3 regions of the Pseudomonas sp. FBCC-B1667 genome follow, and region 3 is predicted to be linked to each of the others. Evidence: predicted binding sites of a transcription regulator. Region 3 holds the regulator's gene; each other region holds the start of a gene.
The links. The regulator sigma-54, encoded in region 3, starts transcription at its own class of promoters, with help from an activator protein. The targets are predictions, from matches to a motif close to ANTGGCATNNANNTTGCTNT.

Region 1: NL116_RS08315 (flagellar basal body rod protein FlgF) is a predicted target of sigma-54. The motif match lies at 2,661-2,680, and genes of this name have one in related genera.
Region 2: glnA (glutamate--ammonia ligase) is a predicted target of sigma-54. The motif match lies at 1,907-1,926, and genes of this name have one in related genera.

The regions. Positions count from the first base shown of each region.
Region 1 is NZ_CP101437.1:1,871,266-1,875,438, reverse strand. Features, by position in the region: gene NL116_RS08330 (flagellar basal body P-ring protein FlgI) at 1-259, opposite strand, end outside; gene flgH (flagellar basal body L-ring protein FlgH) at 287-982, opposite strand; gene flgG (flagellar basal-body rod protein FlgG) at 1,035-1,820, opposite strand; gene NL116_RS08315 (flagellar basal body rod protein FlgF) at 1,866-2,606, opposite strand; gene NL116_RS08310 (sigma-54-dependent transcriptional regulator) at 2,847-4,173, opposite strand, start outside.
Region 2 is NZ_CP101437.1:6,577,745-6,581,917, reverse strand. Features, by position in the region: gene NL116_RS30320 (cupin domain-containing protein) at 1-218, opposite strand, end outside; gene glnA (glutamate--ammonia ligase) at 404-1,810, opposite strand; gene thiI (tRNA uracil 4-sulfurtransferase ThiI) at 2,141-3,595, shown strand; gene typA (translational GTPase TypA) at 3,735-4,173, shown strand, end outside.
Region 3 is NZ_CP101437.1:1,183,645-1,187,817, reverse strand. Features, by position in the region: gene lptA (lipopolysaccharide transport periplasmic protein LptA) at 1-496, shown strand, start outside; gene lptB (LPS export ABC transporter ATP-binding protein) at 496-1,221, shown strand; gene NL116_RS05145 (RNA polymerase factor sigma-54) at 1,405-2,898, shown strand; gene hpf (ribosome hibernation-promoting factor, HPF/YfiA family) at 2,973-3,281, shown strand; gene ptsN (PTS IIA-like nitrogen regulatory protein PtsN) at 3,294-3,758, shown strand; gene rapZ (RNase adapter RapZ) at 3,761-4,173, shown strand, end outside.

The DNA of each region.
Region 1 (4,173 bases), 690 kb from region 3:
TGATCGAAACCGCTGCGACGTTCTTCAACTGCACGTTGCCCGAACCCGGCGGCACCTTGATGCCGAACTGCGAGAGCATGTTGTTGAAGGTCTGCAGGGTGAAAGGCGTCTGCGTCGTCTGGTCACCGGTGCCGTTAAGCCCGACCACCAGGCCGTAGCCAATCAATTGGTTGGACCGCACGCCGGAAATACTGGCGATATCCTTCAGCCGCTCGGCCTGAGCACCGAAGGCTGCGGACATCAGGAACGCAGCCACCATCAGGTGTTTGAAATTCAACGTGGCCACCTAGAAAGGGAACAGCGGGCTGAGGAAGAAACGGTCGAACCAGCCTGGCTGACTCGCATCGGCAAACGAACCGGTGCCCGAGTAGGTGATGCGTGCATCGGCGACGCGGGTCGACGACACGGTGTTGTCGGTGGCGATGTCATCGGAGCGCACCAGACCGGCAATCCGCACCAGCTCGTCGCCGGTGTTGAGGGTCATCCACTTCTCGCCGCGTACCGCGATGATGCCGTTGGGCAGCACATCAGCCACGGTGACAGTGATCGAACCGACGAGGGTGTTGCCCTGCGCCGCCTTGCTGTCGCCCTTGGTCGCGCGGTCGCCTTCATAGCTGGCGTCCAGACTCAAGTCACCACTGCCGAACGGGTTATTGGTGTTGGGCGTGGAGCCGAACAAGGAGCTCAGGCCGATGCTGGCCTTGCTGTTCTTGCCAATTTGCGAATTGGCGTTTTTGCTCGCCTGGGTCTTCTCGTTCAGGGTGATGGTGATGATGTCACCGACCCGGAACGCCTTGCGGTCGCTGTACAGGTTCTGCTCAAAACCGGCTTGATAAATCGAGCCATTGTTTGCGGCAGCCGGCAACGGCGTGCGCGGCAACACCGGCGCGTAATACGGGTCATTGGGCTTGGGCGTCGAGGGGACGCAGCCTGCGAGCACAACAGCCCCACTCAGTGCCAGAACAGATACAAAGCGATTCATGACCCTACCTCACGGTGTTGCAGGCGACCTCATGGTCGCCTCATAGACTTGATTACAGATTCTGCGTTACGAACGAGAGCATCTGGTCGGCGGTGGAGATCACCTTGGAGTTCATCTCGTAGGCGCGCTGAGTGGTGATCATGTTGACCATCTCTTCAACGGTGCTGACGTTGGACGTTTCCAGGGTGTTCTGCAGCGTGGTGCCGAAACCGTTCAGGCCCGGAGTACCGACTTGCGGCGCGCCGGAAGCAGCGGTTTCCAGGAACAGGTTGTTGCCCACTGCCTGCAGACCGGCCGGGTTGATGAAGTCGGCGGTTTGCAGGTTGCCGATCACCTGGTTGGCCGGGTTACCCGGAACGGTGATAGACACCGTGCCGTCGCGACCGACCGTGAAGGTCTGCGCGTCGTTCGGAATCACAATGGCCGGTTCCAGGGCGAAGCCGCTGGCATTCACGATCTGACCGTTGGAGTCGAGGTGGAAGGTACCGTCACGGGTGTAGGACGTGGTGCCGTCCGGCTGCAGGATCTGGAAGAAACCGCGACCGTCGACCGCCAGGTCAAGTGGCTGCTCCGTGGTTTGCAGGCTGCCGGCGGTGAAGTTTTTCTGGGTGCCGACGATGCGCACACCGGTACCCACTTGCAGACCCGACGGCAGCTCGCTGTCCTGGGTCGACTGGGCGCCTGGCTGGCGTTTGATTTGGTAGAGCAAGTCCTGGAACTCGGCGCGGTCACGTTTGAAACCCGTGGTCGACACGTTGGCCAGGTTGTTGGAAATAGTGGTCAGGTTGGTGTCCTGGGCGGACAGACCTGTTTTGGCAACCCATAGAGCCGGAAGCATTCAATTCTCCTCGTGCGCCTGTTTTACGGCGCGACGTTCTGATAATTAGCTGATCTGCAAGACCCGAGCCATGGCCTGGTCATCGTCTTTGGCGGTGTTCATCATCTTGATGTGCAGCTCGAACTGCTTCGACAAAGCCAGTACCGAGGTCATTTCTTCCACGGCGTTGACGTTGCTCGACTCAAGAAACCCGGACACCAGTTTGACGCCGGCGTCGGCTTGCGCCGGCTTGCCGTCCTTGGTGTGGATCGAACCATCCAGGCCTTTGGTCATGTTCTTCAGGTCAGGGTTGACCAGCTTGATGCGGTCGACTTCAGCCATCACACGCGGGCCTTCGCCCATCGCACGGATGCTGATGGTGCCGTCTTCGCCGACTTCGATTTGCTGCTCGGGCGGCACGGCGATCGGACCGCCATTGCCCATCACCGGCATGCCGTTGCCGGCGCGCAGTACGCCGAGGGCGTCCACGTTCAGGCTGCCGGTGCGCACGTAGCTTTCAGCGCCATCGGGCGTCTGCACGGCAATCCAGCCGCTGCCTTGCACCGCAACATCGAGGTCGCGACCGGTTTCAACCAGCGAACCAGGGGAGAAGTCTGTGGCCGGGCGTTCGGTCATCGCAAACGCACGCGCCGGAAAGCTGTCACCAAACACCGGCATCGAACGGGCCTGTTCCAGGTCCTTCTGAAAACCGTTGGTGGAGATGTTTGCCAGGTTGTTGGCATGAGCCTTCTGCGCCAGTGCATTCTGGCTGGCGCCGGTCATTGCCACATAAAGGTACTTATCCACACTCTTTCCTCTGCATGCCGGACGTTTGCCGCCCACCGCTGTACTGATGAGCGACAAGCAATTTGCAGACCAACTTATCCTTGGCGGCGCCGGGCCCGGCAAACAAAGGAGTTGAGGGGTTTCAGAGGGGAATGGGGGATTGTGTCAAAGTCGAAAAACCGGCGCGGAAATGCCGGTGAGTGGCAAGGATCAGCCTGACCACTGATCGTTCCCACGCGGACCGCGGGAACGATCATTTGCTTAGGCGCCCGGTTCTTTGCCGACATCATGTTCACGCAACTTGTTGGCAATGGTCGTGTGCGAAACCCCCAACCGCTTGCCCAGTTGCCGACTGCTCGGATGCTCGGAATACAATCGCTCCAGTACCGCTTTCTCGAAACGTCCGACGATCTCATCCAGCCCCCCCTCCAGCGAGAAATCGCCAAGCGGCTGACGCACACCGTAATCCGGCAAGCGAATATGTTCGGCCTTGACCGTCCCGCCCTCACACAACGAAACCGCCTGGAACAACACATTTTCCAATTGGCGGACATTGCCCGGCCAATGGTAACGACTGAGGCGCTCCATCGCCGCCGGCGCCAATTTCGGCAGCGGGCAACCGATCTGCCGACTGGCCTGGTCGAGGAAGTGTTCCACCAACGGTGTCAAACCATCGAGGCATTCGCGCAGTGGCGGGATGTGCAGCGAGAGCACGTTCAAGCGGTGATACAAATCCTGGCGAAACTCACCGCGCGCGCACAGCTCCGACAAATCCACCTGGGTGGCGCAGATCACCCGCACATCCAGGTACACCTCTTCATCACTGCCAACACGACGGAAGCAACCGTCCTGCAAAAAGCGCAGCAATTTCACCTGCAAGCGCGGGCTCATTTCCCCAACGCCATCGAGAAACAGCGTACCGCCAGCCGTCAGTTCCAGCAGGCCAAGCTTGCCCTCGGCGCGCGCGCCTTCGAAGGCGCCAGGGCCGTAGCCGAACAATTCGGTCTCGGCCATCGACTCCGGCAAACCGGCGCAATTGAGCGCCATCAACGGCGACTGCCCGCGCGGGCTGGCAAGGTGGCAGGCGCGCGCCAGCAATTCTTTACCGGTGCCGGTTTCCCCTTCTATCAATAGCGGCGCATCCAGCGGCGCCATGCGCCGGGCCTCGCGCACCACCGCGGCCATCACCTTCGAGCTTTGGAAGATGCTGTCGAACCCACGCAACTCCTGCTTGCGCACGTTGTAGATGCGCTCCCCTACCCGGTCGGCGCGGTGCAGCGTAAGGACCGCGCCAGCCATGGCTTCGCTGTCGTCGTGCTCTGATTGCAGCGGCGCAATGTCGGCCAGAAACACGTCACCCTTGACCTTGACCCGCAGCCCATTGATGCGCGACTTGTTGGCCCGCACCAGTTCCGGCAAATCAAAGTCTTCGGCGTAACGCGACAGCGGAATCCCTGGCACTTCATCCACCCGCACCCCGAGCAACTGCGCCGCCGCCCGGTTGGCCGCAACGATGGAGCCGCCCATGTCGATCGACAGCACCGGAAACTCCAGGGCGCCGAGCAAGGCATTGAGCTCCATGTGCCGA
Region 2 (4,173 bases), 1.5 Mb from region 3:
GGAATGGCGTGGGTGTGCCAAGGCAATTGGGTGTTGGCCGGTATCTTGAGTCTGAGCACTGTCAGCTCGGGCGCCGCAGCCGGGTAGCGAACGTAAGGTGAGTTGTCCCACGACTGGCTGCTTTTGAGCAGGATTTCTCGTTCGATTCCCGTGGGTGCGGTGGCTGTTGTGCAGCTTTGAAGGGCAAGGGCGCCGAGAGCGAGCGTAAGGGTTTTCATCGATCCATCCTTTGAGTTCGGGCAAAGGACAGGCTACGAGTCATCAAAGGTGTTTGATGCCGGACGATACTGCGTGCGCCCGAGGAGATGGCGAATTTCATTGTGGGAAATTGCCCCCACAAAAAAAGAGAGGCCCCCCGAAGGAGGCCTCTCTTTGTCACGCCGCGTGCTGCAGCGTTACCGGATCAGCAGCTGTAGTACAGCTCATATTCCAGTGGGTGTACGAAGGTGCGAACCTTGATTTCTTCTTCGCTTTTCAGAGCGATGTAAGCGTCGATGAAGTCGTCGGAGAACACGCCACCTTTGGTCAGGAACGCGCGACCCTTGTCCAGCTCTTCCAGGGCTTCTTTCAGGCTGCCGCAAACTTGTGGGATCTCTTTCGCCTCTTCAGGCGGCAGGTCGTACAGGTTTTTGTCAGCTGCGTCGCCAGGGTGGATCTTGTTCTGGATGCCGTCCAGGCCAGCCATCAACAGTGCAGCGAAGCCCAGGTACGGGTTAGCTGCCGGGTCCGGGAAGCGGGCCTCGATACGGCGAGCGCGAGGGCTGGACACGTAAGGAATACGGATCGAAGCGGAACGGTTGCGAGCCGAGTAGGCCAGCATCACTGGAGCTTCGAAACCTGGGACCAGACGCTTGTAGGAGTTGGTCGACGGGTTGGTGAAGCCGTTCAGGGCCTTGCCGTGCTTGATGATGCCGCCGATGAAGTACAGGGCGGTGTCGGACAGGCCGGCATAGCCTTCGCCAGCGAAGGTGTTCTTGCCATCTTTGGCGATGGACAGGTGAACGTGCATACCCGAACCGTTGTCGCCGTACAGCGGCTTAGGCATGAAGGTCGCGGTGCGGCCGTATGCATCAGCAACGTTGTGTACGCAGTACTTCAGGGTTTGAACTTCGTCAGCCTTGGCAACCAGAGTGTTGAACTTCACGCCGATTTCGTTCTGGCCAGCAGTTGCCACTTCGTGGTGGTGAACTTCGATGACCAGGCCCATTTCTTCCATGGCGTTGCACATGGAGGTACGGATTTCGTGGTCGTGGTCGAACGGTGGAACAGGGAAGTAGCCGCCTTTGACGCCTGGACGGTGGCCACGGTTGCCGCCTTCCACGTCCTGGTCGGACATCCACGAACCTTGTTCGGAGAAGATTTTGAACATCGAACCGGAGATGTCGGACTTGAACTTCACTTCGTCGAAGATGAAGAACTCAGGCTCTGGACCTACGAATACGGTGTCGCCGATACCGGTCGACTTCAGGTATTCCTCGGCGCGCTTGGCGATCGCACGAGGGTCGCGGTCGTAGCCTTGCATGGTCGAAGGCTCGATCACGTCGCAAACCAGGATCAGGGTCGGCTCTTCGGTGAACGGGTCGAGTACGGCGGTGCTGTCGTCCGGCATCAGGATCATGTCGGAGGCTTCGATACCTTTCCAGCCAGCAATGGAGGAGCCGTCGAACATTTTGCCTTCTTCGAAGAAAGCGTCATCCAGCGCGTCGCGAGCCGGCATGGTCACGTGGTGCTGAGTGCCTTTGGTGTCCGTGAAGCGCAGATCAATCCACTTGACGTCATGATCTTTGATGAGTTGAACCGACTTCGACATAGTGTCCTCCGGGTGGCTTCGGGCTTAGTAGTGGATGCCCTTAGAATGTGGGTGATGCCGGCGCGAATACTCTGCCAAGGCAACCTGCCTCACAAGGGAGCAAATTGCATGCCAGTGCCCCACCATGGGTTTTTTGCCCCAATTTCACGCTTATAAAGGTACAAAGCGTCTGTCAGCGGAAAATCTCGCCCTACAATGTAGCGTTAAAATCCATAAATGACCCGTTTTGGTGCGCGCAAAACCTTCTGCACATTAACTGGTTAAACCTTGAGCAATTTCCGCTATAATCCGCGCCCCCCTTTTTCGGCTGGCCCAGCGCGCGCTGTTTTCATGAAACTAATCGTAAAAGTCTTTCCCGAGATCACCATCAAGAGCCGCCCGGTACGGATGCGTTTCATCCGCCAATTGGCTAAAAATATCCGCACCGTGCTCCGCGATCTGGACCCGGCCGTGGTGGTGAACGGTGTGTGGGACAATCTCGAGCTGGAAACCCGCGTCAGCGAGCCCAAAGCCCTGAAGGAGATGACCGAGCGCCTGAGCTGCATGCCGGGCATCGCGCATTTCCTGCAGGTCGATGAATACCCGTTGGGCGACTTCGACGACATCGTCGCCAAGTGCAAGCAGCACTTCGGTGAATCCCTGGCCGGCAAGATCTTCTCGGTGCGCTGCAAGCGTGCCGGCAAGCACGAATTCAGCTCGATGGACGTCGAAAAATACGTCGGCAGCCAACTGCGTCGTCAGTGCGGCGCCGCCGGAATCTCGCTGAAAGAGCCGGAAATCGAAGTTCGCATCGAAATTCGCGACAAACGGTTGTTTGTGATCCACAGCCAGCACAACAGCATCGGCGGTTATCCGCTGGGTGCGCTGGAACAGACGCTTGTGCTGATGTCCGGTGGCTTCGACTCCACCGTGGCGGCGTATCAGATCATGCGTCGTGGCCTGATGAGCCATTTCTGCTTCTTCAATCTGGGCGGAAGGGCCCATGAACTGGGCGTCATGGAAGTCGCGCACTTCATCTGGAAGAAGTACGGAAGCTCCCAACGCGTGTTATTTGTCAGTGTGCCGTTCGAGGAAGTTCTGGGAGAAATTCTCGGGAAAGTCGATAACAGTCATATGGGTGTAGTTTTGAAGCGTATGATGTTGCGCGCTGCTTCCCGTATTGCTGATCGGCTGGACATCGAAGCGCTGGTTACCGGTGAAGCGATTTCCCAGGTGTCGAGCCAGACGCTGCCGAACCTGTCCGTGATCGATTGCGTGACCGACAAGCTGGTCTTGCGTCCGCTGATCGCCAGTCACAAGCAGGACATCATCGACCTGGCCAACGAAATCGGGACTGCCGATTTCGCCAAGCACATGCCGGAATACTGCGGGGTCATCTCGGTGAACCCAAAGACCCACGCCAAGCGTCCGCGCGTGGAGCATGAAGAGAAAGAATTCGACATGGCGATTCTTGAGCGTGCGCTCGAGAACGCCAAACTGGTACCGATCGATCGCGTAATCGACGAATTGGGCCAGGACTTGCAGATTGAAGAAGTCAGCGAAGCGCTGGCGGGGCAAATCATCATCGACATCCGTCACCCGGATGCCGCTGAAGATGATCCGCTGGCCCTGGCTGGTATCGAGGTACAAGCGATGCCTTTCTATGCATTGAACGCTCGTTTCAAGGAACTGGACCCTACTCGCCAGTACCTGCTGTATTGCGACAAAGGCGTGATGAGTCGCCTGCATGCCCACCATTTGCTCAGTGAGGGGCATGCCAATGTGCGCGTTTATCGACCGAGCTAAGAGCCCGGGGCTGTATGCCTGTGGCCTGCGTCACCGGCCCCCCGACTCTGCCGTCAAGCTGTAACGGCAAGGCCTGACTCTACTGTTAATCGCTGCCAAGACTTGTCAGCACACCGAATCCTCTGATCGAGATACACAAGTGATCGAAAATCTACGCAACATCGCCATCATTGCTCACGTTGACCATGGTAAAACCACCCTGGTAGACAAACTCTTGCGTCAATCCGGCACCCTGGAGCGCAACGAGCTCAACGACGAGCGCGTGATGGACTCCAACGACCAGGAGAAAGAGCGCGGTATTACCATTCTGGCGAAGAACACCGCCATCAACTGGAACGGCTACCACATCAACATCGTGGACACCCCGGGCCACGCCGACTTTGGCGGCGAAGTTGAACGCGTAATGTCGATGGTTGACTCCGTTCTGCTGCTGGTTGACGCTCAAGACGGCCCTATGCCGCAAACCCGTTTCGTGACCAAGAAGGCTTTCGAAGCCGGCCTGCGTCCAATCGTGGTCATCAACAAGGTTGACCGTCCAGGCGCGCGTCCGGACTGGGTTCTGGACCAGATCTTCGACC
Region 3 (4,173 bases):
AAGCGTGAGCGCCTGGGCTCTGCCGAACGATCAAGAGCAGCCAATCCGCATTCAGGCCGACGATGCCCAACTGGACGACAAGAATGGCGTTGCCACCTATAAAGGCGACGTGATCATCACCCAGGGTTCGATGATCGTTAAGGGCAACACCGTGACCATCACTCGTACGCCGGCTGGCGACATCGACGTGGTGACATCGGTGGGCAACCTTGCCTACTTCGAACAGTTGCAGACCGCTGGTGACACCAAGCCTGTGCAGGGTTGGGGTGTAACCATCCAGTACCACGCTGCGCAAAACCGCGTCGTGCTGATCGACAAGGCAAAAGTTGTCGACAAAGACAGCAACACTACCCAGGGCGAGAAAATCGTCTATGACACGGTCAAGAAGCTTGCCAGCGCTGGCCGTGCGACAGGCAACAAGGTCACCGAGGCGCGTCCACGCATCGACATGGTGATCCAGCCGAAGAAGAAAACCGACGAGCAGAAGGCCCAGTAATGGCAACTCTGAAAGCCCAGCATCTGGCCAAGAGCTACAAGAGCCGCCAGGTCGTGCGCGACGTCAGCCTCTCGATCGACAGCGGTCAAATCGTCGGCCTGCTGGGTCCCAACGGCGCCGGCAAGACCACCTGCTTCTACATGATTGTCGGCCTGGTGCAGGCCGATCAGGGCCGCGTGCTGATCGATGATCTGGACGTCAGCCACCAGCCAATGCACGGTCGTGCAAAAGCCGGTATCGGCTATCTGCCGCAAGAAGCATCGATCTTCCGCAAACTTTCGGTGGCCGACAACATCATGGCGATCCTCGAGACCCGCAAGGAACTCGACAAGGCCGGTCGTCGCAAAGAGCTGGAAAGCCTGCTACAGGAATTCCACATCAGCCACATCCGCGACAACCTCGGCATGAGCCTGTCCGGTGGTGAGCGTCGTCGCGTGGAAATCGCCCGCGCACTGGCCACCAATCCGAAATTCATCCTGCTCGACGAACCTTTCGCCGGCGTGGACCCGATTTCGGTCGGCGATATCAAGCAGATCATCTACCACCTCAAGGCCAAAGGCATTGGCGTGCTGATCACAGACCACAACGTCCGTGAAACCCTGGATATCTGCGAGACCGCCTACATCGTCAACGATGGCCAGCTAATCGCCGAAGGCGACTCCGCCACTATCCTGGCCAACGACCTGGTCAAAGAAGTTTACCTGGGCCATGAGTTCCGCCTGTAAGCGTTGAGGTGTCTGGCTAGTCGACTGAGCGCTTACAACGATAAAAATCAACAGGTTTTTATTGTTACAGCGCTCTAGGCAAACACTTCAGTTTCAGGCATATAATTTGCTTATGTTTGGCGCTCCGGCGCCCTGTAGTGGATGGCGCATGTGCGCCGGCGAATAAGGTGTTAAGCCCCTGCCATGAAACCATCGCTAGTCTTGAGAATGGGCCAGCAGCTGACGATGACACCGCAGCTGCAACAGGCCATCCGTCTGCTCCAATTGTCGACCCTGGATTTGCAACAGGAAATCCAGGAGGCCCTGGAGTCCAATCCGATGCTCGAACGCCAGGAAGAAGGCGACGACTTCGACAACGCCGACCCCTTGGCCGACAAAGCCGAACAGCAACCCAATGCCGATGTTTCGGAACCCTCCTATCAGGAAACCGCCCCGACGGTGGACAACCTCGAGGAAGGCGACTGGAACGAGCGCATTCCCAACGAATTGCCCGTCGACACGGCTTGGGAAGACGTCTACCAGACCAGCGCCAGCAGCCTGCCGAGCAACGATGACGACGAATGGGACTTCACCACTCGCACTTCGGCTGGCGAGAGCCTGCAAAGCCACCTGCTCTGGCAACTGAACCTGGCACCGATGTCCGACACCGATCGCCTGATCGCCGTGACCCTGATCGACTGCATCAACAATCAGGGCTACCTGGATGAAACCCTCGAGGAGATCCTCGAAGCGTTCGATCCGGAACTGGACATCGAGCTGGACGAAATCGAAGCCGTCCTGCACCGCATCCAGCAATTCGAGCCGGCCGGCATCGGCGCTCGCAACCTGGGCGAATGCCTGTTGCTGCAATTGCGCCAATTGCCCGCCAAGACGCCCTGGCTGGCCGAAGCCAAACGCCTGGTCACCGACTACATCGATTTGCTTGGTAGTCGCGATTACAGCCAGTTGATGCGCCGCATGAAGCTCAAGGAAGATGAACTGCGCCAGGTCATCGAACTGGTCCAGAGCCTCAACCCGCGCCCCGGTTCGCAGATCGAATCCAGCGAAGCCGAGTATGTCGTCCCGGACGTGATCGTGCGCAAGGACAACGAACGCTGGCTGGTGGAACTGAACCAGGAGTCGGTGCCCAGGCTGCGGGTCAACGCGCAATACGCCGGATTTGTCCGTCGCGCCGATACCAGCGCCGACAACACCTTCATGCGCAATCAGTTGCAAGAGGCTCGCTGGTTCATCAAGAGCCTGCAAAGCCGCAATGAAACACTGATGAAAGTCGCCACCCAGATCGTCGAGCATCAGCGCGGCTTCCTCGAATACGGCGACGAAGCCATGAAGCCGCTGGTTCTACATGACATCGCCGAAGCAGTAGGCATGCACGAATCGACGATTTCACGGGTGACCACACAAAAATTCATGCATACCCCTCGGGGTATTTATGAGTTGAAATACTTTTTCTCCAGTCACGTCAGCACCTCCGAAGGCGGCGAATGCTCGTCCACGGCGATCCGCGCGATCATCAAAAAACTGGTTGCCGCGGAAAATCAGAAAAAGCCGTTGAGTGACAGCAAGATCGCTGGTTTACTGGAGGCACAAGGCATTCAGGTGGCTCGCCGCACCGTCGCCAAGTACCGTGAATCCTTAGGGATCGCGCCTTCGAGCGAACGCAAGCGGTTGATGTAGAGCCACGCCACAGCGTTCCAGTGGTAGATCATCTGATCTGCCGCTTTATGCACTGGCAACGAAGGAGAAGCTGTATGCAAGTCAACATCAGTGGACACCAACTGGAAGTGACCGAACCCCTGCGCACCTACATCGGCGAAAAACTCGAACGATTAGAGCGGCATTTCGACAAGATCACCAACGTGCAGGTCACGATGACGGTCGAGAAGTTGAAGCAGAAAATCGAAGCCACCCTGCATATTCCCGGCAATGAAGTGGTCGCCAACGCGGAACATACCGATATGTACGCGGCGATCGACGCATTGACCGACAAGCTGGATAAACAACTCAAAAAGCATAAGGAAAAGACCCAGAGCCTCCTTCAGGGCGCGACCGGTCGTTAACATCCCCAACCCATGATCCGACTTGAAAACATCCTGACCCCCGGCCGTTCCCTCGTGAACGTGCCGGGTGGCAGCAAAAAGAAAGCCCTCGAGCAAATTGCCAACCTGATCGCCCGGGAAGTGCCGGATCTGGAGATGCAAGATGTCTTCGAGGCTTTGATTGCCCGTGAAAAACTTGGCTCGACCGGTTTTGGTAACGGTATCGCCATCCCCCACTGCCGCCTCAAAGGTTGCGAGTCGCCCATCAGCGCCTTGATGCACCTCGACGCCCCAATCGATTTCGATGCCATCGACGGCGCTCCGGTTGACCTGCTGTTCGTACTGCTGGTCCCGCAAGCCGCTACCGATGCCCACCTTGAACTGCTCCGCCAGATCGCCAGCATGCTCGATCGCAAGGAAGTCCGTGATCGTCTTCGCAGCGCCCCGAGCAACGAAGCCTTGTATCAGGTTGTCCTGGACGAGCAAAACGGTCCGTAACCATGCGCTTGATCATCGTCAGTGGCCGTTCCGGCTCAGGTAAAAGTACCGTACTCGATGTTCTCGAGGACAACGGCTACTACTGCATCGACAACCTGCCCGCCGGCTTGCTCCCGGAACTGGCCGAACGCGCACTGATTCATACCGAACTGGCACAGCCGCTGGTCGCAGTGTCCATTGATGCGCGTAACCTGCCGAGCCACCTGTCACGCTTTCCCGAACTGCTCGAAGAAGTCCGTAGCCGGCATATCAAGTGTGATGTGCTGTACCTGGACGCCGACGAAGAAACCTTGCTCAAGCGCTTTTCCGAAACCCGTCGTCGTCACCCGCTGAGCACCGCCAACCGTTCGTTGGCCGAGGCGATCGAGGACGAAAGCAATCTGCTGGGTCCGATCGTCGATCTGGCCGACCTCAA